One region of the Vicingus serpentipes genome, then DNA from elsewhere that is predicted to be linked to it. Evidence: riboswitches for the same ligand, from Rfam matches in the RefSeq annotation. Region 1 holds a riboswitch; each other region holds the start of a gene.

The links. A riboswitch is a leader RNA that binds a small molecule or an ion and turns the genes downstream of it on or off. The one in region 1 is predicted to bind S-adenosylmethionine.
Region 2: it holds a riboswitch for S-adenosylmethionine, as region 1 does, so the genes downstream of both, FRY74_RS11450 (homocysteine S-methyltransferase family protein) here and FRY74_RS06390 (hypothetical protein) in region 1, are expected to answer to the same signal.
Region 3: it holds a riboswitch for S-adenosylmethionine, as region 1 does, so the genes downstream of both, FRY74_RS09110 (homoserine O-acetyltransferase family protein) here and FRY74_RS06390 (hypothetical protein) in region 1, are expected to answer to the same signal.

What each region holds. Positions count from the first base shown of each region.
Region 1 covers NZ_VOOS01000002.1:531,134-541,631, reverse strand. Annotated here, with positions in the region: gene FRY74_RS06420 (Y-family DNA polymerase) at 1-189, opposite strand, end outside; gene FRY74_RS06415 (LexA family protein) at 190-639, opposite strand; gene FRY74_RS06410 (hypothetical protein) at 746-1,390, shown strand; gene FRY74_RS06405 (AAA family ATPase) at 1,673-3,916, opposite strand; gene FRY74_RS06400 (hypothetical protein) at 4,324-4,890, opposite strand; gene FRY74_RS06395 (hypothetical protein) at 4,914-5,609, opposite strand; SAM-I-IV-variant riboswitch at 5,670-5,764, opposite strand; gene FRY74_RS06390 (hypothetical protein) at 5,775-6,158, opposite strand; SAM-I-IV-variant riboswitch at 6,222-6,315, opposite strand; gene FRY74_RS06385 (hypothetical protein) at 6,323-6,706, opposite strand; SAM-I-IV-variant riboswitch at 6,765-6,860, opposite strand; gene FRY74_RS06380 (hypothetical protein) at 6,946-7,239, shown strand; gene FRY74_RS06375 (hypothetical protein) at 7,519-9,201, shown strand; gene FRY74_RS06370 (glycoside hydrolase family 25 protein) at 9,230-9,943, opposite strand; gene FRY74_RS06365 (hypothetical protein) at 9,954-10,498, opposite strand, start outside.
Region 2 covers NZ_VOOS01000006.1:742-11,239, reverse strand. Annotated here, with positions in the region: gene metH (methionine synthase) at 1-1,381, opposite strand, end outside; gene FRY74_RS11450 (homocysteine S-methyltransferase family protein) at 1,384-2,373, opposite strand; SAM riboswitch class I at 2,432-2,557, opposite strand; gene asnS (asparagine--tRNA ligase) at 2,753-4,213, opposite strand; gene FRY74_RS11440 (T9SS type A sorting domain-containing protein) at 4,451-5,236, shown strand; gene mce (methylmalonyl-CoA epimerase) at 5,298-5,699, shown strand; gene FRY74_RS11430 (class II aldolase/adducin family protein) at 5,670-6,287, opposite strand; gene mtnA (S-methyl-5-thioribose-1-phosphate isomerase) at 6,289-7,395, opposite strand; gene FRY74_RS11420 (HAD family hydrolase) at 7,385-8,011, opposite strand; tRNA gene FRY74_RS11415 (tRNA-Ile) at 8,107-8,180, shown strand; gene FRY74_RS11410 (T9SS type A sorting domain-containing protein) at 8,413-10,431, opposite strand.
Region 3 covers NZ_VOOS01000004.1:69,927-80,424, reverse strand. Annotated here, with positions in the region: gene dnaG (DNA primase) at 1-1,378, shown strand, start outside; SAM riboswitch class I at 1,567-1,690, shown strand; gene FRY74_RS09110 (homoserine O-acetyltransferase family protein) at 1,929-2,975, shown strand; gene FRY74_RS09105 (homoserine dehydrogenase) at 2,962-4,179, shown strand; gene FRY74_RS09100 (HEPN domain-containing protein) at 4,182-6,296, shown strand; gene cobA (uroporphyrinogen-III C-methyltransferase) at 6,298-7,059, shown strand; gene FRY74_RS09090 (precorrin-2 dehydrogenase/sirohydrochlorin ferrochelatase family protein) at 7,049-7,687, shown strand; gene FRY74_RS09085 (phosphoadenylyl-sulfate reductase) at 7,687-8,376, shown strand; gene FRY74_RS09080 (YeeE/YedE family protein) at 8,382-8,939, shown strand; gene FRY74_RS09075 (YeeE/YedE thiosulfate transporter family protein) at 8,936-9,349, shown strand; gene FRY74_RS09070 (OsmC family protein) at 9,352-9,762, shown strand; gene FRY74_RS09065 (O-succinylhomoserine sulfhydrylase) at 9,765-10,498, shown strand, end outside.

The DNA.
Region 1 (10,498 bases):
ATCAAATATCTTTTGATACTTAAAAGCTGGAGCACCCATTGGAATTCCAAGAGCCTTAGCTTCGTTACTTCGAGCAATAACACAACCATCATTGTTAGATAATACAACAATTGGCTTATTCCTTAAGTTAGGTTGGAAAACACGCTCACATGAAGCATAGAAGTTATTGCAATCAACAAGGGCAAACATTTAAACCGATTTTATGATGTAGGTAACAATGCCCCAAATGGTAAAGTCATTATCTATTGTGACCTTGATGGGCTTGTATTTAATGTTTTCTGCAATTAGCCAGATTACATCTTTTTCAATCTTTATTCTTTTGACAGTAAACTCTCCATCAATAAAGCAAACAGCTATTTTGCCATTCTTGGGTTCAAGGCTCTTGTCAATTATAAGTAGGTCTCCATCTGATAGTCCAGCATCAATCATTGAATCACCTTTAACTCTGCCATAGAAAGTGGCATCTTTATTTCTAATGAGTGCTTTGTTTAAGTTAATAGATGAATCTAAGAAATCATCAGCTGGAGAAGGAAATCCAGCACTAATGCCATTTGTTACAACAGGTAATTTAAGCTTAGTAGAAGTATCTGGAGTGAAGAACTCTATGTTTTTTTGTGGATATAAGTTAACTAATTTCATTGAAGTAAAATTAGCTATTAATATTAGTTTTGTTGACTACAAAAAGTAGTTTTAATAAAAAGAATAATTTTATTTTTTACTTTAAGTGAATTAATAATCTAGAAATATGGAAACCCCAAAAAAAAGATACTTTAACAATCCATCTACTAAAGATTACCTAGTTGCTTTAGCTTACTTTCCCAATTTTGTGAAGTTGCTAGATACTAGTAATGCTCCTTATGAGAAAATAATTACGTGGCTATTAGAAAAAGAGAGTTTGTTGAAAGAAGATGATTTTTACTTGCCAACTATCAAACAATTAGCAATTGAACTAGATATTAAGACATCAAATGTTACCAAATATTTAAAAATGATTTACGAAGATATTGTAGCATTAAATCATAATAAACCAGAGTTATTTAAAAATGAAGGACAATACTCTTGCAGACTTTCATTCACATATATTGGAGAGCATTACTTATTTAATTTAGGACTTGATGTTATCCCAAGGGTAGGTGAATATTTGGATATATATTTCGTTAACCCTATGATTGGAGGAACAGGATTCTATGTAGACAAAATTTATCATGATTATGATTATGTTGGGCACTCAATAAATGTTATGTTAACTGCTAAAATTCCTAATACATATTTGAACTTATTAAAAGGTAAAGCATATTTGCAGGGAGATATTTCCTTTATGGAGTTTATAGAAAGAGATATAAGTAATGAACTTCAACAAGAACTTATAAATAGGTATAAAAATCTTTAAATTCTTTTATTAGTTTGTTTCAGCCCTTCCCCCTCCTGAACTTTTTGGGTAATCACCTAATTTTAAAAGAAGTAGATTGAAAAAAAATAGAATAGGGTAGTGAAAGGGTAACGGGTTATTATAATTAACGGCTCGGCTATGCGCAGGCAGGGATTTTAACCACTGAACTTCCTACGAAGAACTGAACTTTAAATTTAGCACTTTCCTGTCCTACGAAGCACGAAGCCCCTGCTTGCGTATAGGTGATGTTAGCTGCTGTGCTCTTTTTCATAGAATTAATTATTATCTGCCAGACCAAGTCATAACATCGTCAATGTCGCCATCAAAATCGTCCCAGTCACCAAGTTGTCCATCCGTCATAGCATTAAAGGTGTCACGGTCATAGTCATGGTTATCACTATAGTCATCATAATCATCGGAATAGTCTGCATCCTCTTCTAAATTATCAATTATATTATTTTGAGATAGTTTCATCGCTTTTTCAAGTGAAAGCATGTAGTCACTTATTCCTTGCTTTCCTGTTTCCTCAAATATTTTCTCAATTGCGATACCAATCCTTAAGGATGAAATTGTTCCATTCTCATGGTAACTGCCTCGATAATTTTTAAGCTCATAAGGAAATATTTTTCTTCTAATTGCATATTCTGCAAAATGCCAATGTGCATGTCCGCTTGAAGGATTCATAACAATAGCCTCATACATTTCATTTAAGCCATAGTCATTTAGAGATTCCTCTTTTGTTCTCCCAATTCTGTATAGCGTTCTGCTTTTTCTTTTAAGGTTTAGTGCATTCTTAAAATTATCAAGTGCCTCTGTGTATTTTTCTAAACCATTAAGTATTTTGCCTTTGAAGTAATACCCGATTTCGTTTGATGGTTGTAAATCTATAAAACTGCTAATTGAATTTAATGCCGCAGCATATTTATCTGTGTGGTAGAAAATAAAAGATTTCAAGAAATCCAACTTGAATGCAGAGCAATCAAAGTTTGTTGCGTTTGAAAATATTTCAGACACTTCGTCTTTGTTGAACCAATCACCTATAGTGCAATCGCATGTTATGTAATCGTAACCAGTAATCAGATTTTCATATGCAGCATTGAACTGGTTTAATTTCAAAAAAGACATTGCTTTCTTGAAATAATATTTTCCTGCCTTTTCCCAATTTTCATTTTTGGTAAATTGATAAACTTCTTTCCCTTCATTTAACTTTTGATTGATTAAGGATTTGTCATTGAATGATTTTGCAAAGTCCTTTATTTCTTCATCAATGTAAATGTCCATTGTGTGCATTTTTTGCTTGAGAAAAAGTCCTTCAAAGGTTGTTGCTCTGCTTAGAGCGACATATGCTTGTCCGCTTGCAAAAGTGCCATCGCCAAAATCAATTACAACTCTGTCAAAGGTTAAACCTTGACTTTTATGAATTGTAATTGCCCAAGCTAACTTTAAAGGATATTGCTTGAACGTTCCAACAATTTCTTGTTCAATTTTCTTTTTCTCCTTGTTGTATTGGTATTTGATGTTTTCCCAAACTCTTTTATCAACTGAATGAACTGAACCGTCTTTAAGTTTTACTTTGATAGTCGTGTCGGTCAATTCATTTACTTGTCCAATTGTTCCGTTAACCCAGCGTTTGTCTGTATCGTTTTTAATGAAAATTACTTGAGAACCTTCCTTCAAAATCATTTCAGGTTCTGTTGGATATTTACTTTCCTCAAATTCGCCTGAAACCTCCGCTGTGTATTGGAACGGATTTGTTTTTAGTTCCGAGAGTTTGATAGAATTTACTCTGTCTGCTAAATCGTTTTTTGTTGTAAGAGTAATTGCAAACTCTTTTTTCTTTAACTCGGATTCAGAAAATACTCTGCTATTTAGTCTATCAATGTCTGTTTGCAATGTTTCTTTTACTCTGACTTTATCAAGCAGAGAAATAAATACAAGGTCAGTCTGTCTGTAAACCTTTTGTAACTCAACTGTAAACAAATTTATCTTTTCAAAAACCTTTGCGTTATAGAAATAAGCACTGCCGTATATTTCATTTATGATTTTTTGCTCACCAGATTTTCTAATCGTTACAGGTTCTAATTGGAAAATATCGCCAACAAAAACAACTTGTTTTCCGCCAAATGGCAAATTTGGATTGCCTCCATTTCGCCTCAATGAGTAATCAATTCCGTCTATCAAGTCAGCCCGGACCATTGATACTTCATCAATGATTAAAGTGTCCATTGCAGAAATGATTTTTCTTTTCTCTGAATTTTTCCAAAACACTTTTATGTCTTCGTCTTCAGGCAATAGCGGTCTTAGTGGGAACTGAAAGAAGGAATGTATGGTAACGCCCCCAACATTTACTGCTGCAATACCTGTCGGGGCAACTACAACATAGTTTTTTGAAGTCGTCTCAACGATATGTTTGAGGAAAGTGGACTTGCCCGTTCCTGCCTTACCTGTCAAAAAGAATGACTGATTAGTCTCTTGAATTAAATCAAGAGCCGTTTGAAATTCTATGTTGTCTAAGTCAAGTTCCATTTTTGTTTTCTGTCTGTTCGTTTAAAGCTATAGAGTTTCAAATTAGCACTGTCCCCAAGCATTGCAGCTAACATCCGAATAAACGTAACGGTACGTTTATTCGCACTATGTATTTAACGTAAATTTAGTAATTTAATTTTTCTTATAAATTATTTTAACTCGTTTCGAGTACTCAATTAGAATTGATTGTATTCATTTTAATTGATTTAATAGAGAGTTAGATTCAATAATCAAAATACCATAGTGTTTCTTCATTCCAAATTTTATAATCTTATTGTTATAGCAGATTAAAGTTGGATTAAACTTTAGTTTTTCAGGGTATTTTTCTCTGATGTATTTAATAAGGAGAAAGTAAACTTCCTCCTTATTTAGTTCTGATATTTTGATGTTTCTCATAGATTTAATAACTAGTATTTAATTTTCGTCAAAGGTTTGTCATAAAAAATCCAGGAAGCAAATGTATCGTCAGGATATTCAAACCAAATTGAATATAACTCTCCATTTTTGTTATACCTTACTATACTTCTTTTTATATTACCATTTGATATTTCTTTTAACAAGTTTGCTCGGTATTCGTATTCAATATCTCCATTAGAAAACACTGCTTTTACTGCAGTATTTATTTTCATAGTTAGAGGTTCTATTTCTGTGTAACCTTTCAATTTTTTTCTTTTTAATACGAGTAAGTCGTTATCAATAGTTAATTCCCAATTCTTTCTTAACACATCCCATATTTGAAATTCTTTATTTAAAGTGTCTTCAATTGATAGAAATGTTTCGTTATCATACATCTTAAAGATTTGTCCTTCTGTTAAATCAAATTCTTCAACAAAGTCTAGAGTTTGAATTGTATTAATATCGAATCCATAAGAAATTAACATTTCATCTATTTCTTTAGGAAATGGTTTTTGATATTGAGAGAAGCTATCTAATGAAAATAAAATAGCTATAATAATCAAGTTTGTAGTTTTCATAATATTTGGGTTTTAGTGGTTAATTAATATGGCCATCGATCATTTGTTTGACTAGTATTATCTTGGTTAATTTTTTTGTCAATTTGTGATTGCCTTTCTTTTTCTTCACGTTCTATTCTAATTTCTTCTATCCATAATTCTAAATCTTTCTGACTGCCTTTTTTCCTACAATATCCACAACCCCATTCGTCATCAGTAGTAGTTACCATTATAAAGTGCTTTCCGTTTGATAGAGGACATTTTGCTACCCAGCTTTTTTCTGTATAGCCTGTAGGTATAGGATTTAAATTACTTTCTTCAAGAAATGTGATAAATGGAGTAATGTTGTTTAAAGCTGCTTTCTTATTTTTCTCAGGTATTTCGAGAATTTCTTTTACGATTAGGTCAAATTCAATTTCAGTAAATACATTACTTCGGCCATACCTTCCATAACCAAACATTGGTTTATATTCTTGAAAGATTAACCTAACAATGTCGTGAAGAATTACTTTAATAGTTGGAAGGGACTTAATTTTAAGATAATGTAGGAAGATTCTTATTTGTGGATAGCTGAGGGTAACTTCATAATCTTTTATTTCTTCAGCCTCCTCTCTATTATCGTTAATACTAATGATTAGTCGATTATCTTTTACTTGATAATAACATAGAACGGCATCAAGAATATAATGATATTCAAGTTCAAGAAATAAAATTTGTTTAGTGCTTGGGTAAATGCTCATAATACATAAGTTTAGATTGGTAAATAATTTAACTCATGTAACTTGATTTGTTTTAGGAGGTGAAGTCTGTTTTTTTGACTGTTGTCCGTATTCTGAACCACCGTTGCTTTTCTGCTCGGTTGGTATCTCTTAAAAAGAGATTCAAGATACATGATAATTGTTTTTTTAATTTCTATTAGTTCTCCATAAGAATGTTCCATTTTCAGTTTGAGCTCCTTTAAGCCAATCTACTTCAAAGTTTATTTCTCTTACTTTTGGCTGAAGGTGTTGTATTCTTTCAACGCCATAAAAAGAATGAGCAGAATCGATGATGAAATCTTTGTTTAATACTAATCCAAAATCAATTAGCCTATCGTGAAGTTGTGAGATTCCATAATGTCCCATGTCTAAAAAGTAGATCAGACTGTCATGAGAATGGAGATTAAGTCCTTTAAAAAACGCAGTAGTTTTATACCCGAGTTTATCAAATAACTTTTTACCATCAATAACTAGATAGTTATAATCTACTCTTATGGATACATCTTTAGGAATTTTAGTTTCTGTTTTCATTGTACATAAGTTTTAGTTAATAAATAATTTACTTATGCATCTAAGAATTGTATTTTGACAGCTGAGGTTAATTGTTTTTGACAGACTGCCCGCATACTAAACCACCGTGGCTTTTTTGCTCGGAGGGTATCTCATAATGAGATTCTTGATGCTTGTGGTTTTGATTAAAGGGTACCTTTAATAGTTTCAATTAAAATGGTATTCTTTTCTCCTCTAACCAAATTTTCAATTTTTTTCTTTAAGTCAGTTTTACTTTGCTTTTCTTTAAGTCCCATCACAAAACCAGTTTCTCCTTCTGTTCTTTTTATCTTGACATTAAAGAAGCTTGAGTTGGCTAATTGATTATTGTATTCTTTCCAACATTTTGCAATTTGATTAGCTGTGGTCAAATTATCTTTTCTCCAACGATTAGAAATGATTATTTCTAAAAACATTGTTTGGTTTTGATAGCTAATTAATCTTGAAGATAAGCCTCCATGCATTCTGTATAGCTTATCAACTCTCATTATATGAGATTCATTAATTCTGTTTAATTCAATTTGATTCATGATACATTAATTTAAAAGGTTAATAATTCAATGTATCTTTTTTAATATTTTGGCAGCTGAGGTTAATTGTTTTTGACAGACTGCCCGTATACTAAACCACCGTTGCTTTTTTGCTCGGTTGGTATCTCTTAAAAAGAGATTCAAGATACATTGTTTGTTATTATAACGCGGTTATATAAAATTTGTTACAAGTAGGAGAAAAAAAATAATTTATTCATCTAATTTCTTAAATTTATTTAATGAATAAGAAAGAGCAGTCGAAAATAAAATCTCTTATCAAAAAGTACAATCCTATTTTAAATGAGTCGGTTGAAATAGCTTTGACGGAAGATCTTTTTAATTTAATTATTGTTAATGGAGACGATAAAGATTTTGAGCTGAAGAATCTTCTCAAAGATAAGCAAGGACTAAAAAGTTTTGTAATAAAAGAGTTTATAAAACTTAATCAAAAACCTATTACTAAAGATTTAAAGAATATGGATGAGATTAAGTTGTCACTAATAAAAACTAAGCAGGAGCGTTTGAAGTTTTAGTATTTATTCAAAAATCTACCAATTATCAGTTTAATGATAAAGAGAAAGAACTATATGATAATTTAAGAAAGATGAGGTTGCGAATTAGCAAAGAAGAAGGGATGAAACCGTACTGGGTATATGGAATAGTATCTTAATAGAAATAGTCCAACTTAAACCTGAAAATGAAGATTAGCTTATCAATATTAAAAGTATTATGCAAAAAAGATTAGAGTGGCTTGTTCAAGAAACTTTAGATTAAGTAGAAAAAGCTTTAAATTAGAATTTTTTAAATTAAATATGGTTGAATCGAATTTTGAATTTTTAGTAGGAACACCTTATTATAAACGATTAAAAACAGCAGAAGATCTTGTACCTATAGACTCTTCTTTAACAGGTTCTCTTTTACGTAAAGTGTTGGAGGCATTTTTATATCAGGTTTACAATGATAAAGAAATTGAATTTCCAGAAAAAGAAAATTACAAAAATAAGGCTAGGCCTTATAGTGGTGCGTCTTTACTTCATCAAGACCCATTTAAAAAAGTTTGTCCAGATAGGATTATTAAAAAATTATGGAATTGTTATAATTTAGGTAATGATGCCTCACACCCTGGAGAATTTATTGAAGAAATTGAAATCACTAAGGAGGAAGCATGTTTTATGTTGGAATGGACTCATGATTATTGGGTATGGTATCTAAGAGACACAGGTACTCCCAATTTAAAAGGTTTAAAGTTTGATAAAAACAAAATCCCAACTAAAACTAAAGCTCAATTAACCGAAGAAGAATATAGTAAACTATTGCTTAATAAAGATGAGGTTACTCATCAGCTTAATAATGATATAGAAGAAGTTAAAAAAAAAAATGATGAATTAGCTCTTGAAAACGCTGCCTTAAAAAAAAGTAATGAGAACTTAGAGTCTTTAATAAAGAAGAGTGAAGTTGTATATGAAAGTGCAGGGTTAACAGAACAAATTGGTTTAGTATGGGGGAGAGTTTATATCAACTTTAAGTATCGAAATAAAGATTATTTTGCGGTTAAGTATTTCAAAGATGAGGCTGGAGCTACAGAAAAACATCAAATTTTAGAAGGTCGTTTTGAAACAAGTTGGCTATATACTTATTTTAATCGACAACATCCTAAATTAGCTGTTCCATTAGTTGAGCAAGGAGAGTATGATCATTTAGACTTATTAAATAAAGACACGGTTTATTATAAGTACAAACATAAATATGGAACTCCTTCGATTTTAATCAAACAACTAAAGGTTGATATTGGTAATGAAATGGATATTAAAACAGAATACCTGGCAAGTTTATTAGGTACAGATGTATTAAATAAGAAATTCAATTATTCAGGATCTTATTATAAATCAAATGGAGTAAACTATAGAGATCAATTAATAATTAAAGGCAATGATGCCGGTTTTGATGTTGCTGCTGATTTGTTGGTGGTAATGATAAATCCAGGAGGGAGTAAAGCATTGGGAAGTATTGATTATGATGAGAGAGCATTTTTAGACGAAGTCAAGAACGACTTTGTAGAGTGTGAACCTGATGTTACACAATATCAAATTTCTAGATTAATGCTTCATCAAAATTGGAGGAAGGCCATTGTAATTAATCTATTTGATATTTGTGATGCCAACTCTAAAGATGTAATTGCAAGATATGTAGATGGAAGTAAAATTAAGTTAGAGAATTTACAAGAGTCTATTTTTAAAGATGAAAGAAGAAGAGAATTGGATAAAATATTTGAACAATTGTCGGATAAAGCACCAATTTTAATAGGATGGGGAACGAATAAAGATTTATTAAGAATAAAAGAATCAGTTTATGATAAAGTATTGGTTCCTACAGCTAGAAAAATATTAGGTGATAAAAAAGAGGATTATCAATATTATCATCCATGGCCTAGAGAAGAACACAATGAAACTAAGCGATTAAATTGGGTTAGTAAGATAATCAAACAATTAAAGTGAATTTTTATTATGGTTTATTGTTATTATTCTATAAAGAAAAATCTAATAAACTTTCTAGTCTACCATTAAAATCATTTCCATCAACCTTAGTTTTAATACCATCAATTCTAACTTTATCAGTGAACTGATGAAAATCCCATTTTACATCTTTTAGGCTATCTTTATTAGAATAAGAAGCTATCCAAATAGGGAAGTTATGGCTTTGATTTAAGTCTTTTAAATAATCAGTATAAAACTTTCTACCTGTATACAAAATAGGTTTTATTTTATAATGATTTTCAGCTGCTTTTAGCCATAATAAAACGTTTTTTTGGAGCTCTTTTTTTGATAATCTCCCAATTTCTTCTACATCTAAAACAGGAGCAAGGTTTCCTTTTTTTAGTTTAACAATGTTTTTAAAATTTTCAAATTGTTTTTGTGCATCTTCATTTGGTCTAAAATAATGATAGGCACCTTTAGTAAAACCATTTTTCTCTGCATTTATCCAGTTGTAGTTATATTTTTTATCTTTTCCGTCAACTCCCATTGAAGATCGAATAAATACAAACTTTATATTGTGTTTCGAATTTTTCACCTTACTCCATTCTATGTGTCCTTGATAATGTGAAACATCAATGCCAAAAGTATATTTAGAGTTTATATATGGTATATCTTTTTTATCAATGTAGTAATATAAAGCAACACTACCAATAATAATAAATGTGGTTAATAGTGTATACAGGTATGTTTTTAGATTATTCATGTAGTTAAATTTAATGATATTGTATGTTTCGTTTAGTAAAACTTACTTTTTTGTTATTTCTGTATACACTTTGTTTAATCCAATTTCCATATTGGTCAAATATGTAGTCGAATTTTAGTTCACTTAAAACAACCTTGTAAACATCTTTTTTGATTGTTGAAACTACATTTTTATTATTATCAAGCGTATACATTTCTGTTGTAGTATATTCAGGATGATTTATATACATTGTTTTTTTGCTAATTAAGTCATCATCTAAGTTGTATTCATAAAGTTCTTCTTTATAAATTTTATCAATTTCATAATCTTCCACTCGAGTTTCAACTACTCTAATTAACCTATTAAAATCATCATAGTAATATCTTGTATACATTGTTAAATCGCCGTTGTAATTTACAACAGAAGATAGAACTAAAAATCCTTGCTTGTTAAATTGATGAGTTGTTTCAAAACGAAAATCATTCGTTTCAGCATCAAGGTGTAAAACTCGAATAAAGTCTTTATTGGAAGTATATTCTTTTAATCCAATAGCATTTGTATAATAATTCCAATCAC
Region 2 (10,498 bases), on a different contig from region 1:
TTACACCCAAATCTATTACCTCATAATTATTGCAGCCTAAAACTACTCCAACAATGTTTTTACCAATATCATGAACATCGCCTTTTACTGTTGCTAACAAAACTTTACCAGCATTAGAACCTTCTTCTTTAGAAGCTTCTATGTATGGGAGTAGATGAGCAACGGCTTTTTTCATTACTCTAGCAGACTTTACAACTTGTGGTAAAAACATTTTTCCTGAACCAAACAAATCTCCAACCACTCCCATTCCATTCATCAAGTATTCTTCAATAACTTGCAACGGTCTATCAACAATCAAACGAGCTTCTTCAGCATCTTCTTCAATAAAATCAGCATTTCCTTTTACCAACCCATGTGTAATTCTTTCTTGTAAAGAACCTTCACGCCATTCTAAATCTAACTTTTGTTCTTTAACTGTTCCTTTTACATTATCGGCATAATCCAACAAACGTTCGGTTGCATCATCAGTTCTATCCAATAATACATCTTCTACTTTGTCTAATAACTCTTTCGGAATATCACTGTAAACCTCTAACATTTCTGGATTTACTATCCCCATATCCATTCCTTCCTTTATAGCATGATACAAAAATGCAGAATGCATTGCTTCACGAACGGTGTTATTCCCTCTGAATGAAAAAGAAGCATTACTTACACCTCCACTAACGTGAGCTCCAGGTAAATTTTCTCTAATCCAACGAGTAGCCAAAAAGAAATCTAATGCATTTCTTCGGTGTTCTTCCATTCCTGTTGCTACTGGAAAAATATTAGGATCAAATATGATATCTTGAGGAGGGAAGTCTACTTTATCCACTAAAATTCGATATGATTTTTCACAAATTTCTATCCTTCTTTCATAACTATCTGCTTGTCCTTGCTCATCAAAAGCCATTACAATAACAGCAGCACCATATCTTAAAATAGTTTTTGCTTGCTCAATAAATTGTGTTTCTCCTTCTTTTAAGCTAATTGAATTTACTACACATTTTCCTTGTGCATTTTTTAACCCAGCTTCAATAATTTCCCATTTACTGGAATCAATCATAATTGGTACTCGACAAATATCAGGTTCGGCAGCTACTAACTTTAAAAAGTTAACCATCGCTTCTTTTCCATCTATCAAACCATCGTCCATATTAATATCGATGATTTGAGCCCCACCCTCTACTTGTTGACGAGCGATACTTAATGCTTCTTCAAATTGCTTCTCGTTAATTAATCTTAAAAACTTCTTTGACCCGGCAACATTTGTACGCTCACCAATATTGATAAAATTAACTTCTGGAGTAACAATTAATGGTTCTAAACCGCTTAGTTTTAGGTAAGGTAAGTTTGTCCATTTGTATTTGTAATCTCCTTTGTAGTCTGGATGTAAACTCATGCTTAATTATTTTTTGGAGAATAAGTTGAAGCTAAATCGGCAATTGCTTTAATGTGTGCAGGTGTTGTTCCGCAGCAACCACCAACTATATTAACCAACCCTTCATCTAAAAAGACTTTAATTTGTTTTGCCATAAATTCTGGTGATTCATCATAAGCTCCCATTTCATTTGGTAAGCCTGCATTTGGATGAGCACTAACTAAACTATCAGATTTTTCTCTAATAGTTTTTAAATATGGTCTTAATGCTTCTGCACCTAAAGCACAATTTAAACCAATAGTCATTGGTTTAGCATGTTCTACAGATATAACAAAAGCTTCTGTATTTTGACCTGAAAGGGTTCGACCACTAGCATCAGTAATTGTTCCTGATATCATTATTGGTAAATCAGTTCCTTTTTCTTCTTGAATTTCATTAATTGCAAACAACGCTGCTTTTGCGTTTAAGGTATCAGTAATAGTTTCTACCAATAATAAATCTGCGCCACCATCAATTAATCCACTTGCCTGTTCTTTAAAAGCATCCACCAACTCATCAAAACTAATGTTTCTAAATCCTGGGTCATTTACATCTGGAGACATAGATGCAAGCTTAGTAGTAGGTCCCATTGAACCTGCAACAAATCGAGGTTTATTAGGCTCTTTTGCTGTAAACTCGTTTGCTACTTCTTTTGCTAGCTTAGCTGATTGATAATTAATATCGTAAACCGCTGAAGCTAATTCGTAATCATCTTGAGCAACCCATGTCGCTCCAAAAGAATTCGTTTCAGCTATATCAGCACCAGCTGCATAATATTCGGCATGGATACTTTTAATTATATCTGGTCTAGTAATAGAAAGTAAATCATTATTTCCTTTTAAAGAACAAGAATGATCTTTAAATCTTTCACCACGAAAATCTTCTTCAGTTAGTTGATGCCTTTGAATCATTGTTCCCATAGCACCATCCAACACCAAAATTCTTTCTTTTAATATTTCTCTAATATTTGCCATAAAACAAAAAAACCCTTCTATTATTTTAAATAAGCAGAAGGGTTATAATATATTTCTCTACTTATCTTTTTCCGAATAAACGGAATAGGATTTAGCACCGGTTTTCCAATTTCGAATATTCGAAACTTATAGTTGGTTGCCAAAGCTTCACAGGGCCTAATCCCTCCACTTTTCTTGATAAGCACGGAGTCCGTGCAGACAATTTTTCTTTAAAAGAACAAAGCACAAAAGTATTTACACTTTTATCAATTTCCTAATTAAATTCGGAAATTATCAACAGAATTGACTTTTATCCAAATTATATTCTTTCTTAACAAAACAAAACACCTTTAAAATTATAAAACTTTAAAGGTGCTATTATATATTTTTTATTTTTCTATTAAAATTCTGCGTTCTTTGGTGTTCTTGGAAAGGGAATTACATCTCTAATATTAGTCATTCCAGTTACAAATAACATTAAACGTTCAAATCCTAAACCAAAACCAGCATGAGGAACTGTTCCAAATTTACGAGTATCTAAATACCACCAAACATGATCTTCAGGTATATTAAAGTCAGCTATTTTTTGTTTTAGCACATCTAATCTTTCCTCTCTTTGCGACCCACCGACAATTTCTCCAATTCCAGGAAATAAAATATCCATTGCACTTACTGTTGTTCCAACTTCCATTCCTGGTTTAGCTTCTGGCAATTCATCATCCTGACGCATATAAAATGCCTTAATGTTTGCTGGATAATTAGTTAAGATTACAGGCTTTTTAAATTCTTTTTCTACCAAATACCTTTCATGCTCTGATTGTAAATCAGCTCCCCAACCTTCAATTTTATATTGAAATTTTCCTTTTTTATTTGGTTTACAGTTCCTTAAAATATCAATCGCTTCAGTATAAGTTAAACGAACAAAATCATTATCAACTACCATTTTTAATTTCTCAATCAATTCCATTGATTGTTGGTCTTGCGGCTTTCCTTTTTCTTCTTCAATTAAACGACTACTTAAAAAATCTAAATCTTCTTTACAATTATCTAAAGCATATTGTACACAGTATTTTAACATTTCTTCTGCCAAATCCATATTGTCATTTAAATCATTAAATGCAACTTCAGGTTCAATCATCCAAAATTCAGCTAAATGACGCGTAGTGTTTGAATTTTCAGCTCTAAAAGTTGGTCCAAAAGTATAAACCTGACCTAGTGCTAAAGCAGCTAATTCAGCCTCAAGCTGACCAGAAACAGTAAGATTAGCTTCTTTTCCAAAAAAATCTTGCTTTGTATCTATATTTCCTTCATCTGTTTTCGGAACATTATTTAAATCTAACGTAGTTACTCTAAACATTTCTCCTGCACCTTCAGCATCTGAGCCCGTAATTATTGGAGTATGCACATTATAAAACCCTTTATCGTTAAAGAATTTATGTACTGCAAAAATCATATTATGACGAATTCTAGAAACTGCACTAAACGTATTCGTTCTAAAACGTAAATGAGCATTTTCTCTTAAAAATTCAAGTGAATGTTTTTTTGGTTGTAGAGGATATTCATCAGGATGAGCATCACCAATAACATCAAATGACTTTACAACAATTTCTATATCTTGACCTTTACCTTGCGACTCAACCACTTCTCCTACTATAGATATAGCAGATCCCGTTGTTATTCTTTTTAATTGACTTTCATCTTCTTTTTCAAAATCAACAACTGCTTGAATATTATTTATAGTAGACCCGTCATTAAGAGCAATAAAACGGTTACTTCTAAACGTTCTTACCCAGCCTTTTACCAATACTTCTTCACCAATTTTTGCCGAGGCAAACAAGTCACTAATTTTAATTCTCTTCATTTTATCAATAAAATAATTTTACGGCGAAATTAATTTTTTTACGTTAAGATTATAAATAATTTTGATTTAAGCTTTTATCTTTTTAATTTTAAACCAATTAATTGCGCTATTAATTATTTAACAATATCGACTAATTAAGTTTTATTACTGATAAAACTTGAAAAAAATTTTTAATATTTTAAATAAAGCTTTAATATTGCACACTAAACTAAACCTATAATAGTTATTTTTATAGCAATGAAACAAATTTTAACCACACTACTTGTAGCTCTATTCGCATTTCAAGTTAATGCAGGAGTAATAGTTCTTGAAGGTCATTACCAAGGTAAAAACCTTTATGTACAAAACCCATTTGCAGGAAGCGGCGTTGGTTTCTGTACTTTTGAAGTAACCATAAACGGTGAAGTAACTACTGATGAAGTTAACTCTAGTGCTTTTGAAATTGACTTTGCAAATTTCCAATTAAAAGTTGGTGATCCTGTAATTGTTAAAATCAAACATAAAGATGATTGTAAGCCAAAAGTTTTAAATCCAGAGGTTTTAAAACCAAAAAGTACTTTCGAAATTGTTTCTATGGATGTATCTAAGGACGGAAGTTTTACCTGGGTAACTAAAAATGAAACTGGAAAATTAGCTTACATTGTTGAGCAATACAGATGGAACAAATGGATAAAGGTTGGTGAAGTTGATGGAAATGGTTCTGCTGAAGACAATAAGTATGAATTTAAAATTACTCCTCATTCAGGAGAAAATAAATTTAGAGTAAAACAAGTTGACTATTCTAGCAAGCCAAGGTATTCTCAAGCTTCAAGATACATTTCTACTTTAGGTGAAGTATCATTTAGCCCAATTAAAGCGAAAGATTTTGTAACCTTTACAGGTGAAACTTTATTTGAAGTTTACGATAGCTTTGGTAACATTGTTAAAAAAGGATTTGGAGAGAAAGTAGATGTAACTAACCTTAAAAAAGGTATTTACTACTTAAACTACGATAACAAAACTGATACTTTTGTAAAAAAATAATATTGAATTTAATTCAATTTAAAGTCCCGCTAAAACGGGACTTTTTTTATATCTAATAATTATGGAAAAGATTGAGCACTTAGGTATTGCTGTAAAAGATTTACAAAAAGCTAATGAAATTTATTCAAAACTTTTTAATCAAGAGCCATACAAAACAGAGATTGTAGAAAGCGAAGGTGTGTCGACTTCATTTTTTAAAGTAGGAGAAAACAAAATTGAATTATTAGAAGCTACAAATCCAGATAGTGCTATTGCCAAATTTATTGATAAAAAAGGTGAAGGGATTCATCACGTTGCTTTTGATGTAGAAGATATTTATGCTGAAATGGAAAGACTTAGAAAAGAGGGTTTTACTATTTTAAATGAAACACCAAAAAAAGGTGCTGATAATAAATTAGTTTGTTTTATTCACCCTAAAAGCACTAATGGAGTTCTAATTGAACTTTGCCAAGAAATTAAGTAAGATTTCTCCTGCTTCTTCTAAATCTTTACCAAATGAGATAATTCCTTCGTCGTGGCCAGCCATAACAATTATTTTTTCTTGTTGAACTGCTGTTTCTTTAAATAAACGGAAAATTTCATTCGCCATTTCTGGAGTACCATAAGGTACTTCCTTTTTTGTTGTTGGCACATTATCCATTAATTTCTCCCATAACTTTTGATTATGAATATGAATAATGGCATTAATAGCTTCATCAGCTTCATAAACTGCTGCATGGGTCATAGATTCTGATGATGCTTTTATTTCGCCTTTACATGTAACACTATTTGCTTCTATATCATAATCAGTAACCAAGGTAAAATGTTCTGGCTGGATAGGATAGACATCTCCAGTTTGAGTACCTGAAATTAAAAACCCTTTAGTTGTTTTTACACTTATATTACCATATCCAATATTAATATCAGCATAATGCCCTATTTGTTTTAATTCGTGCATTTTATCTCTCCAATGCATCAATTGATTGGGAACAGCTATGGGTAATACTTCATTAATCCAGTTAATATTATACTTAATATAACCTTCATCTATAAATTGATCCTGATTACTCATCTTAAAATTTTTCTGGAAATAATTGTTGTATACCTTTTTCTGAAGCTTCACAAATTCCTCTTTCAGTTATTAATCCTGTAACATATTTTGCAGGAGTAACATCAAAACCATAATTTGCTGCGGGTGTTGTTTCTGGACAAATCAAAACTGATTTAATCTCACCGTCAACTTTCCCTTGAATATATTTTACCTCATTCTCATCTCGAGTTTCTATTGGAATATTTTTCACCCCATCAACCATATCAAAATCTAAGGTAGAAGAAGGTAACCCCACATAAAAAGGAACATTGTTATCGTGTGCTGCAAGCGCCTTTAAATAAGTCCCAATTTTGTTAGCTACATCGCCATTTCGGGTTGTTCTATCCGTTCCCACAATTACCATATCAACCATGCCGTGTTGCATTAAGTGACCTCCGGTGTTATCATTAATTAATGTATGTTGAACTCCTTGCTGATTCAACTCAAAAGCTGTTAGATTAGCGCCTTGATTTCTAGGTCTTGTTTCATCCACCCACACATGTACATCTATACCTGCTTGTTGTGCTTGATAAATTGGGGAAGTAGCTGTTCCCCAGTCTATTGTTGCTAACCAACCAGCATTACAATGAGTTAAAATATTTACACGTTTTCCATTTTTCTTTTTTGAAATTTCTTGAATCAATTTTAAGCCATACTGACCAATATTAAAACAAATATCAATATCCTCTTGTTTTATTTCATGTGCTCTTTTTAAAGCAACCCTAACCCTTTCATCCGTATCAGATGCATTTTTTAAAGCTAATTCCATTTCATTAACCGCCCATGACAAATTAACGGCTGTTGGTCGAGTAGCATTTAATTTACTAGCAACTTGTTTTAAATATTCATCTGGATTACTTTGCGTTAAAGCCTCTATGCAACCTAAGTACATTCCATAAGCAGCAGTAACTCCAATTAATGGAGCTCCCCTAACTACCATTTCTTTAATTGCAAAAGCAGCTTCGTCTGTAGTAGAAATATCAAACACTTCTACTTTATGTGGAAAATAACGTTGGTCAAAAACTTGAATTAATTTTTCATTGATTTCGCTAACCCATATGGTATGATGATGTTTTCCGTTAATGTTCATTGAATAATTGTATTAATGATTGATTCTCTTGCAAATTTAAGTGATGAGTTCGAATTCCTAATTGTTTGGCTGAATTAATATGTTCTAGTGTATCATCAATAAATAAAGTTTCATTAGGCAAAAAGTTTGCTTCTTTCAACACATATTCAAAAATTGAAGTATTGGGTTTTCTTAAGCTTATTTTATGAGATAAAAATGTATGATTAAATAAACTATCAAAACTTTTTATTTTATGCTTTTGAATAACATACTCATCAATAAATTGATAATGAATTTCGTTTGTATTACTTAACAAACTTACATTATACTTTTTAGCTAAAGAATTTATTAATGCAATTCGATTTTCAGGAATATCTAACAACATACTATTCCATGCGCTAATTATATTTTCTTCAGAAATTGAAATATCAAATTTTTGAAAAAAATCAATAAACTCTTTTGATGTGATTTCTGATGTCTCAAACTTTTCTAAATAATGATTACTGTCCAACTCAAGAAGTATTGCCTCAAAATTAGAAGGAAAAAGTTCCTTAAATGCAGCATAGGTTAAATCTTGATTCAAGTTTATAATTACTCCACCTAGGTCGAATATAATATTTTTGACGTTTTCTAACATAGAAGCAACAAAAATAGCAAAATAGTAATCGGAATTATTGGTAATTAAAATACATTTACGTAAAATTGCAGCCTGTTTCTAATGAATATTAGAACGGGCCTATAACTCAGCTGGTTAGAGTATCTGACTCATAATCAGAAAGTCCCTGGTTCGAGCCCAGGTGGGCCCACACTCAAAACGCTAAACCCCGCACAAATAGCTAGTCTATTTTGCGGGGTTTGTTTTTGGTCACGATTTCGTTACCGGTTTTTACAATTCTGCTATAGGTTACCTTCAAAAACTTTAAAAAAGTTTCAGAATTTTGCTACCCTTAATTACACAAGATATTGGGCACTCCAAAAACTAATCGACAGAATATTCCAATACAACTTAATAAGTTTTTTTAAAAATAGCTTCAACTTTTACTGCTTCAAAAATTTCTTAATTATCGTTTGTTCTTTTCCTATTATCCTAATAGAATAAATACCTCTTGATAAATTGCTTACATTTACAGTGTTACCCTTCCCTTGCACTAACAATGAGCCTTGCATTGAATATATACTAAAAACATCACTAGCCTCTACCCCTGATATATTTAAGACATTATTTACTGGTGAAGGATAAATAATAATATTTGATAAATTTATATCTGATGATATATTTGTTACTGTTCCATATATTCGATAATTCCAAAGATCAGAGAAATTGTCATAAAATATATCGTTAGAACTACAAGTAAATACTGCAGAAGCTGTATCATTAACACCTGCATTAATTCCAGGGGATAAGTATACTCGTTGAGGCGTATTATAGTTCTGAGGGGTAAATATTAATTGTGTATTATCAAAACTTATTACATTAGGCACACTTGAACTCACATTAACAAAAACAGAATCAGTTGGAGGATTAAGAAAGTGTACATCTATATATTTAGTGCTTACACCATCAATTAATGTATCCTGTTTATTTCCTTTCAACACTCTAAAACCTGGAGCTTTACTTTTTAAATGCATCATTGTCCATGCCATTTCATAACCTACTTTAACCCCTGTAAAATAACTCCCATCAGCAGAAGTGTTTGGATCGTTTGATTCTTGCCCACATCTTCCTGTTAACAATGTATACATATATGAACCTCCTCCTGCATTAACGTTTGGATGTAAATGCCAACTATCGCTATACATTTCCTGAGTAGAATCTTGATCGACCATCTCAGCGACAATACTACGCATTGGTAAAACCCTTCCATTGCTAGCTGAATCTATATTTAAAAAATATCGTCCAACACTCAAGTCTGCTCCATTATTATTAACTGAACCCCAATGATCAATCCCATATAAATTTGGATTAATACCTGTGCTTGAATGAAATTGCATTGGGTGTCCAAATGAATATGAATAAGTCTCGGGATCAATTTTATAACGCTTTGCTGCCTCCCAATTATAATTTGCACGTCCATAGTTTAGATGGAATTTTCTATTAAAATTATTCTCTTCAAATGCTTGCTCATTTTGCATTACCCATCTAAACCCAGCTTCAATACCATTTTCAGTACTTGAGCCTGTATGATTAAAGTTTACAACATTTGGTTTAACAGTACATCTAGAAAATGGACTAACAAAAGTAAATTCTCCAGAGTAATGTTGCTCATTACTTGCTTGTTGACTTACAAGATGAGTATGGTTTGCAATATCATCATCATAAGTATAATTAGATATTGCGGCTGATTGATTAAATATATGACTAAAAATTGATGCTGCAGCCAAGTATGAACCATTTGGAGAAGGAAATTCTGCTGATGAATCCTCATCATTAAAACTAGACTGAATAGTTGCCCATGCTAGTCCAGCAGGAATAACTGGAAGCGAATCAAGTGCACCGTCACTAATCCTATATGTTACTTCTTCAAAATGATCAATAGATGCTTGATTGTTTTTATCTGGCCATTGCAAAAATAGATGAGGTTGTGCTCCTCCTTCTTTTATTTTAGATAGAACTTTATTAACCCCTAACGCGTGATAACCAGGAGCATTCGTAATAATATAAGGATCTTCAAGAAGAATAATATGGTCCCAATCATAATTTAAATCGCCCATCAAATCATTATGATTGTTAACTTTGTCATCAGGCCAAAAATAATGTTGAAATAAAGAATGACTATAGTAGCTAAAACTTGTTAAGGCCCCTGAACCTCCAAATGCGGTTTGAACTACTTTATTTTTATAAATATCTTTTACAACTACATTATAGGAACTAATTGAAGAAGTATTGGCCAAGATAGAATCTAATTGTTCTGCAATACTATATGGGTCCATTGTTTTATATTCTAATTGAACAGAATTTGTACTCCCTAATATTAGAATGTTTAATGATTGACAATGTCCTTTTAATGAAATAATGCTCATAAAAAGAAACAAGGAATATTTAATAATAGTTTTCATAATAAAATTGTTTTAGTTGTTTTTAATTAAAATGTTGTTATTGCGTTTTGCTTCTTCATTAATAAAA
Region 3 (10,498 bases), on a different contig from region 1:
GAAGAAATTCGATCGTTTTAAAGGACGAGTAATGTTTCCTATTCATAACCTTTCAGGAAGGGTTTTAGGATTTGGAGGTCGTATTTTAAAAACTGAGGCAAAAGCTGCCAAATATTTAAACTCACCAGAATCAGAAATATACCATAAAAGCAAGGTGCTTTATGGTATTTATTTTGCCAAAAAGGAAATTATACAGCAAGATAATTGCTACTTGGTAGAGGGTTATACTGACGTTATTTCTTTACATCAATCAGGTGTTGAAAATGTAGTTTCTTCTTCAGGAACTTCTTTAACGGAGGGGCAAATACGATTAATTAAACGTTTTACCGAAAACATTACAATTCTTTATGATGGAGATGCAGCTGGATTAAAAGCTTCCTTTAGAGGTATTGATATGATTTTGCAAGAAGGGATGAATGTGAGGGTTGTTCTTTTTCCTGATGGTGAAGACCCGGATTCTTATGCTAAAAATCATTCTTCAAATGAGTTAATAGCATATATTAAAGAGCATGCTCAAGATTTTATTCGTTTTAAAACTTCGGTTTTATTAGAAGAAGTTGGAAATGACCCCATTAAAAAAGCTGAATTAATTAAAGAAATTGTTGCTAGTATTGCAATAATCCCTGATCAAATTAAACGTTCTATTTATACGCAAGAATGTAGTTCGCTGCTTGATATAGGTGAGCAGGCATTAATTAACGAAACAAATAAAATTTTACGGGGTAAAGCTTCAAAGCCTCAACAGCAACATTTTGATGATGGTCCACCACCAATTGAAGACTTTTACGAACCACAAGAAGAAAAAAGCTCAAGTATTTCAAGTAAGGTAGCACATTGGGAGCATGAAATTATAAGGTTATTAATTTCTTATGGAGCCGAAATAATTACAGTAGATGTGTTGGGTGAAAATGAAGAAATTCAACAACAAGAAGTAACAGCTGCAGTTTATATTCTGTCTAATATTAATGGTGACGGATTAACGTTTGACAACCCAATACTACAAGAAGCTTTTAATCATTATGTTGAGATGGTAAATGAAGAACGAATTCCAACACACCAAGATTTTATCAATAATTTAAATCAAGATATAAGTAGATTAGCGATTGATGTTCTATCAAACAAATATGAAGTGAGTGAAAATTGGAAAAACCACGGCATTTTTGTTAAAACTGAAGAAAGCCAGGTTAAAATGGCAATATTTAATAGTGTTTTCGCCTTTAAAGCCACGAAGGTAGAATATTTACTTGAAGAGATCGGTTCACAACTTAAAATAGAAAAGAACGATATAGAACAAATTAGGCTAATGACTGAATATAAGCACCTAAAAGGTGTGCAGCGCCAATTGTCTGAAAAACTAGGTCGAATTATTTTAAAGTAATATCATAATTTTTCTTTTGTTGTTTATTTATAAAACAACTTTATTGTGCCTTTTAATTTATCATTTCAAAATAATGTATTGAATTTTGGTTTTTATAATAAAAATACAGAATTAAATTTTGAATTATAAAACATTGTTCTTTATATTTGCATTGATTTTCAGTTACCACTCACCCAGTGAATTGTAATTGTTTATAAAGAAGAAGCGAGAGAATAGGCTCTTTGACCTTCTGGCAACCAACTAAAAGTTCTGTAAAAAGAATTGGAAAACCGGTGCCAAATCCTATCCGCGATGTTGCGGAACATATAAAAAATTGCAAAATGAAAACGAATTATTCATCAATTAAGACAAAAAACTTACTACAAGTAAGTTGTGTTTCTAATTTGCCTTTAAGGGCTCATCATAATTGTGTAGTGCCATTTATGTGCTGTTGTTTCAGTCATTAACATTACCATTTAGTTATTCAATTATTTTCTCGAAAACTTAGGTAATGTTTCTCCAAAACAAAGGAGACAACTATATCTTAAAATCTCATTTTTTATTTTTTAAAATGTTACTACAAACTTATAAATACAACAAAATATTCGGATTAGAATCTGGAGAATCGCTACAAAAGATAGAGATTGCTTATACTACTATAGGTAAGTTAAACTCAACAGGCGATAATGTGATATGGATAACACATGCTTTAACAGCTAATTCAAATCCTGAAGAGTGGTGGAATGGATTAGTTGGTAAAGGCAAATTTTATAATCCTGAAAACTATTTTATTGTTTGCGCAAATGTTTTGGGGTCGGCTTATGGATCTACAGGACCTTTGTCAATTAATCCTGATAATGGAAATAAATATTACCATAGCTTTCCTCAACTTACTATTCGAGATATTGTAAATGGATTTGAGCTGTTGAAAGATTATTTACAGATTAAAAAAATTCAAACTCTTTTAGGCGGTTCATTAGGCGGGCAACAAGCGTTAGAATGGAGCATTATAAATCCATCTTTAATAGAGAATTTAATTTTAATAGCTACTAATGCAAAGCATTCTCCTTGGGGAATTGCTTTTAACGAAAGTCAACGTTTAGCAATTAAAGCTGATAGAAGTTGGTATTCTTACAGCGATGATGCGGGTTTAAAAGGGTTGAAAGCAGCTCGTTCTATTGCATTATTAAGCTATCGTAATTACAATACTTATCGAGCAACTCAAGAGGACAATAGAGAGGGAATTGATTGTTATAAAGCTTCGTCTTACCAAAATTATCAAGGTGAAAAATTAGTTAATCGCTTTAATGCTTTTTCTTACTGGACCTTAAGTAAGGTGATGGATAGTCATGATGTGGGTAGAGGCAGAGGAAGCATTACTAAAGCATTAAATCAAGTTAAAGCAAACACATTAGTTGTAGCTGTAAATTCTGATTTATTGTTTCCAGTTTCTGAGTCAATTTTAATAGCAGATAGCATTAAAGATGCTGAATTGGAAGTAATAGATTCATTATATGGTCATGATGGATTTTTAATAGAAACAGACCAACTAAAAGAATTATTTGAAAAATTTTATTTAACACAAAAATTAAAAACTAAACGATATGAGTACGCTTAATAAAAATATAGGATTAATTGGCTTTGGAGTTGTAGGTCAAGGATTTTACAGCTACTTAGAAGAAAATAAAGAAGAAAAGCTGTTGCCTAAAATTGTTATAAAAAACAACAATAAAGAAAGAGATGAAGTAAAAGCTAAATTTATTACGGAGGCAGATGAAGTTATTAATGATAAATCTGTTGAAACTGTAGTTGAATTAATTAGTGATGATAAAGAAGCATTTGATATAGTTACTAAAGCTTTAAAAGCTGGTAAAAATGTAGTTTCTGCAAACAAAAAAATGATAGCTAACAATCTAGAAAAATTACTTGAACTAGAAAATAAAAGTAAAGGAAGATTTTTGTATGAAGGAGCTGTTTGTGGAAGTATTCCAATTATTAGAACCTTAAATGATTATTACAGTTTAGATACTGTAACTCAAATTCAAGGGATATTTAATGGGTCTACAAACTATATTCTAACACAAATATTTAAGGATAATGTTTCTTATCAAGAATCATTAGCGAAAGCACAAAAGTTAGGTTTTGCAGAAGCTGATCCAACTTCTGATGTTAGTGGAAGTGATGCCTTGTATAAGTTGCTGATTTTAACTACTCATGCTTTTGGAAAATTTATTTCTCCATCTAAAGTGTTAAAAATTGGGATTCAAAATATTACTGACAGTGATATCGCATTTGCTCGAGAAAATAATTTAAAAATTAAATTAATTGCTTCGGTAAAATCGAACAACAATAAACTATGGTTATCAGTATTACCAACTTTTATAACTAACGATAGCGTTTTTTATAATGTTGACAATGAGTTTAATGCTGTAGAAGTTGTTTCAGAAAGTATAGGAAAACAAACGTTAATTGGCAAAGGAGCGGGTAGTTTGCCAACAGGGCAAGTAATTTATAGCGACTATAAAGCACCAGAAAACTATAAATACAAGTATGATAAAATTTTGTCAGGAAAGCGAATTAAGTACGAAACTCAAGAATTTATTTGGGTTTATTCTGATAAAATAACCCAGTTTGAAAAATATATTGAAGAGGTTGTAATTATCAACAAATCAGAAGGGTATGCTAAAGTGAGTATTGCTGACTTAATTAAAATTCAAGAAGAGTTATTGGATGAAAAATTATCTCTTATAGCACTTACAGATGAAGCTTTAAAGCAGTTAAATAAAAAATATGAATTCGCTTATGCGTTACAATATGCTTAACAATGAAAAGTTTTAGAACAGAATTAGAAGATTTAAATAATTCAGTTGTTGAGAAAGATATTATTGATTTAGAAAGAAGAATTCGTCTTTTTAAAGAAGGTAAGATCAATGAAGAAGGCTTTAGAAGCTTACGATTAGCTCGTGGAGTATATGGGCAACGTCAGTTTGGAGTTCAAATGGTTAGAATTAAAATACCTTTTGGCAAAGTTACTTCTGAGCAATTACATAAAATAGCTGATGTTTCGGATGAATATTCGCGAGGAAGGTTGCACATTACAACTCGACAAGATATTCAGATTCATTATGTGAGTTTAGATAGAACACCACAGTTATGGGCAGAACTAGAAAAAAGTGATATTACCTTAAGAGAGGCTTGTGGAAATACGGTAAGAAATATAACGGCATCTGAAACTGCAGGAATTGACCCTAAGGAACCTTTTGATGTTTCGCCATATGCTGATGCTGCGTTTAAATTCTTTTTAAGAAATCCAGTTGGGCAAGATATGGGCAGAAAGTTTAAGCTTTCTTTTTCAGGAAGTGATGAAGATACGGCATTAAGTTATATGCATGATTTAGGTTTTATAGCAAAAACCAAAATTGAAAATGGAGTAATTATTCGAGGTTTTAAGGTGTTAATTGCAGGAGGATTAGGTTCTCAACCTCGATTAGCAGACGTAGCTTATGAATTTTTAGCCGTAGAGCAAATAATACCATTTATAGAAAGTGTGTTAAGAGTTTTTGATCGATATGGTGAAAGGGCAAATAGGAATAAAGCACGATTTAAATTTTTAGTTAGAGATGTTGGATTAGATAGGCTAAGAGAGCTGATTGAGGAAGAACAGAAGGCCTTATCTTATCTAACTTACCCAATTGATACATCCGCTTATGATGTGCCAGTAGAAATTCCAAGTCCTACAATTTTTAAAGTAAAAATTGAGGATGAAAAAGCATACGAAAAATGGAAAAAAGTAAACGTAATTAAACAAAAGCAAGAAGGGTTGTATGCTATTGGAATAAAAGTTCCATTAGGAGATTTTTATACGGATAAAGCTAGAAAGTTAGCAGATTTAATTCGTGATTATGCTGGAAATGAGTTAAGGTTAACATTACGACAAGATATTTTAATAAGACATGTAAAAGAAGAATTATTGCCTTTTTTCTATGTCGAATTAAAGCAATTAGGGTTTACTGAAATTGGTTATAATTCTACGCATGACATTACAGCTTGTCCGGGAACAGACACTTGTAATTTAGGTATTGCTAGCAGCACAGGAATAGCATCTGAATTAACAAAAGTGCTTAAAGAGGAATACCCTGAATATGCAAAAAATAAAGAGATTACAATAAAAATTAGTGGTTGTATGAACGCTTGTGGGCAACATACCATTGCTCATATTGGGTTTCAAGGAATGTCAATCAAATCTGGTGAATTAGTTGCTCCTGCTTTACAAGTTTTGTTGGGTGGAGGAATTCTAGGAGACGGAAAAGGAAGATTTGCTGATAAAGTGATTAAAATTCCAAGTAAACGAGGTCCAAACGCTTTAAGGTTGCTGTTGGATGATTATGAAGATAACATTATTGAAGAAGAATCTTTTTTAACGTATTATGATAGACAAGGCCAAAAATATTTTTACGAATTATTAAAACCTTTATCAGATACATCAAACCTAAAAGAAGATGAATTTATTGATTGGGGATACGATAAAGCTTATGTTAAAGCAATTGGAGTTGGTGAGTGTGCTGGCGTTGTGTTGGATTTAGTAAGTACTATTTTAGTAGAGAGTAAAGAAAAATTGACTTATGCTCAAGAAGCCTTAAATGATGAACAATGGGCAGATAGTATTTATCATTCTTACACGTCTTTAATCAATTCAGCAAAAGCTTTGTTAGTTGCCGATGGAATTAAAACGAATACCCAAGCAGGAATTATAGCGCAATTTGAAGAACAATTTGGAACAAAACAAGCACTAAAATTAGAAACTACATTTTCGGAGTTGGTTTATCAAATTAAAGGGAATAAACCAACAGCAGAATTTGCTTTAAAATATTTAACAGATGCTAAATCGATACTTAAAAATATTGAAGAGTATAGACTAGAATCAGAACTGAAAAATTAAAATGAAATCAAAAGTAACATTAGTAGGAGCAGGGCCAGGAGATCCAGAGCTTTTAACACTAAAAGCAATTAATGCGATAAAAAATGCAGATGCAATTCTGTATGATGCATTAATTAATAAAGCAGTTTTAAAACATGCTAAATCTTCTGCAAAACTAATGTGCGTTGGTAAAAGAGTGGGTAAACATAGCTTTGGACAAGATGAAATTAATAAACTAATCATAGATCATGCTTTTAACTATGGCAAAGTGGTTAGATTAAAAGGAGGAGATCCATTTATTTTTGGAAGAGGTTATGAAGAATTGCAATATGTTGAATCTTTTGGGATAGAAGTAAATGTAATTCCTGGTATTTCAAGTTCAGTGGCAGTTCCTGCTTCTCAGAAAATACCTGTAACTCATCGAGGAGCAAGTCAGAGTTTTTGGGTGTTAACAGCTACTAATAAAAATGGAGTACTTTCAGAAGATATAAAATTAGCTGTTCAAACTAACTCAACGGTAGTTATCTTGATGGGTGTAAACAAGTTAACACAAATTGTTAATCTTTATAAAAAACAAAATAAAGGGAATGTACCGATTGCTATTATACAGAACGGAACATTAAAATCTGAAAAGGCAATTTATGGTACGTTAAATACAATTGAAAGATTAAAAATTGAAGAAAACATTCAGTCGCCAGCAATTATTATTATTGGTGAAGTAGTGGCTTTAAAGCAAGAAGTATTGATTAATGAAATCTCAAATTTGAATTATTATGGAAACTAAAAATACATTGTACCCTATTTTTTTAAAACTGGACAAAATAGATGTTTTAATTATTGGAGCAGGAGAGGTTGGATTAGAAAAATTAACCTACATATTAAAAAGTAGTCCTCAAGCAAATATTACTGTTGTATCTAAAGAGTTTCATTATAAAATTATTGAGTTATCTCATTTTTATAGTAACGTTGTATTGATTGAAAAAGAATATCACAAAACAGATATTGAAGGAATTAATTTGTTAATTGTAGCTACTGATGATAGAGCGTTAAATGTTAAAATTAAACAAGATGCTGAACGTCTTGATATTTTAACAAACGTTGCTGACGACCCCGAATTATGTGATTTTTATTTGGGGAGTATAGTTACAAAAGGAGCTTTGAAATTGGGTATTTCTACAAATGGACAATCACCAACTTTGGCTAAAAAAATGAGAATGTATTTTGAAGATGTGATTCCTGATGAAGTAGAATTTTCTACTAAATTATTAAACTCAATTCGAAAAAAAATAAAGGCTGATTTACATCATAAAATTGAAAATTTAAATAATGTAACTATTGCCCTTAATAGTAATTCAAAAATTGTTGATGAATTAACATTGGTAAAAAAAGATTTCAAAATATATTTAAACTAATGAGTGTGAGTAATATAAAAAGACAGATTTCAGCAGAAGAAATAAAAAAGCTAAACAAAAAGTATAACTTACTTTCTGTGGAAGAAAGAATAGAAGAATTGTATAAAGATTTTGATGCGACGGAAATAATGTTAACATCTTCTTTTGCAGCCACTTCTGCTTTTTTATTGCGTGTTTTTTCTAAAGTAAATTCAGCACAAAAAATATATTTTATCGATACGGGATATCATTTTGATGATACATTACAATATAAAGAAGAATTGACAAAGCTTTATGCCTTAAATGTAGAAAGTATTGGTGCAGAAAAATGGAAACATGATTTTACAACTAAAGATGAAACATGGAAAAAAGACCCTAATCTTTGTTGTTCAATAAATAAAGTAGAGCCTTTAACTTTAATAAAAGAGAATTTTACTGTATGGGTTTCTGGGTTAATGGAATGGCAAAGCGATCATAGAGCAAGCTTAGATATTTTTGAAGACCGTGGAGGAATATTAAAATTTTACCCATTATTAGATGTCTCAAAAAAAGACAGAGAAAAGTATATTAAAACAAATAAGTTACCTTTCCATCCTTTGGTATCTAAAGGATATTCTTCTATTGGTTGTAAACACTGTACTGTTCCCGGAAAAGAAAGAGATGGAAGATGGAATAATAACCCTAAAACGGAGTGTGGATTACACTTGTAAAAAATATGGAAGAGATAATAAACATACTTAAACAACCTTGGCCTTGGTATATTTCTGGCCCATTATTGGGACTAATAGTACCTATGTTACTAATTATAGATAATAAAAAGTTTGGTGTTTCATCAATATTTAAGCATTTCTGTACTTTATCAAGAGTAAGTAAAAATGAATATTTTACTTATAGTGTAAGGAGTTATTTCTGGAATTTTCTTTTTGTATTAGGCGTTATAATTTCTGGGTTTATTTTGTTTCAGGTTATTTTAGTAGAGCAAGGAGAACTAAGTGATACTGGAATATTATATTTTGGATCCAAAAATATAGAAGTAAACGGAATACTCCCAAAAGCTATTTTTAATTGGTCCAATCTATTTTCTCTTACAGGATTAGTTATTGCTTTAGGAGGTTTTCTAATTGGGTTTGGTTCTAGGTATGCTGGCGGTTGTACTTCAGGACATGCCATTACAGGCTTATCGTTGTTAAGTTTAAGTTCTTTAATTGCAGTAATTGGGTTTTTTATTGGCGGAATAATTGGTACTTTTTTAATATTAGATAATATTTTATGAAAAATTTAAAATTTGTAATTCTTGGCTTTTATTTTGGATTTATCTTAATCAAATCTGAAGCTGTTTCGTGGTATCGTATTGTTGAGATGTTTCATTTCCAATCTTTTCATATGTTTGGAGTTATAGCATCTGCAATTTTAGTAGGAATAATTTCGGTAATCATTATTAAAAAATTAAACCTAAAATCGTTTAACAATTCAACGATTGACACTTTAAGAAAACCGTTGCAGTTTAAAGCTAATTTATTTGGTGGAATTATTTTTGGTCTAGGCTGGTCAATTATCGGAGCATGTACAGCTCCATTATTTGTTCATTTAGGTGCGGGTAATTTTGTAATGATAATACCAATTATCTTTGCTGTACTTGGAACATTTAGTTATGGGTTATTAAAACAAAAATTACCACACTAGTTATGAAAGTAAATTTAAAAAGAGTCAATCAAGCTTTTCATTATGAAGCTAAAAATGAAGATAAAATTATCGTAAACATTGACGCGAATCCCGCGATTGGAGGAGAAGGAAAAGGAGCTCGACCAATGGAATTGGTATTAATGGGTTTAGGAGGTTGTGCAAGCATAGATTTAGGTTTAATATTAAAAAAACAACGACAGGTACTAGACGATTATCAGGTTGAAGTTTCAGCTACAAGAGATGAAACACCATCCAAAGCTTTTAAGAGTATCAATGTTCATTTTGTTTTAACAGGAAGTCTAGATGCTGATAAAGTTGAAAAAGCAATTGATTTAACCTTAACAAAATACTGTTCAGTAGCATTAAGTTTAAATAAAGAGATAGAAATTACAGCAACATACACAATAAAGTAACTATGAAAAATTTTGAAACCTTAGCCGTAAGAACTCAGAGTGATCGTTCACAATTTAACGAACATTCGACACCATTACATTTAACTTCAAGTTTTGTATTTGATGATGCTGAACAAATGCGCGCAATGTTTTCTGATGAGGTTGAGGGCAATATTTACAGTCGATTTTCAAACCCAAATACAACGGAATTAATACAAAAAATTTGTGCATTAGAAGGTGCTGAAGCTGGTTGGGCTACAGCTACTGGTATGGCAGCTGTGTTTACCACTTTTGGAGCTTTATTAAAACAAGGTGATCATGTGTTGGCCTGTCGTTCTATTTTTGGTTCTTCACACACTATTTTAACCAAAATTTTACCCAAATGGGGAATTACATTTACTTATGTAGATATTAATGATACCGAAAATTGGAGTTATGCAGTTCAGGAAAATACTAAATTGGTTTTTATAGAAACACCAACCAATCCAGGAGTAGATATTATTGATTTAGAATGGTTGGGAAATTTTGCGAAACAGCACAAATTATTATATATAGTTGATAATTGTTTTGCAACACCTTATTTGCAACAACCTATAAAATTTGGAGCTGATTTGGTTATTCATTCAGCTACAAAATATTTAGACGGACAAGGGAGAGTTTTAGGAGGGTTAATTGCTGGTAAGCAAAGTTTAATTGATGAAATTCAGGGGTTTGCTCGTCATTCAGGTCCAGCAATGTCACCGTTTAATGCGTGGAT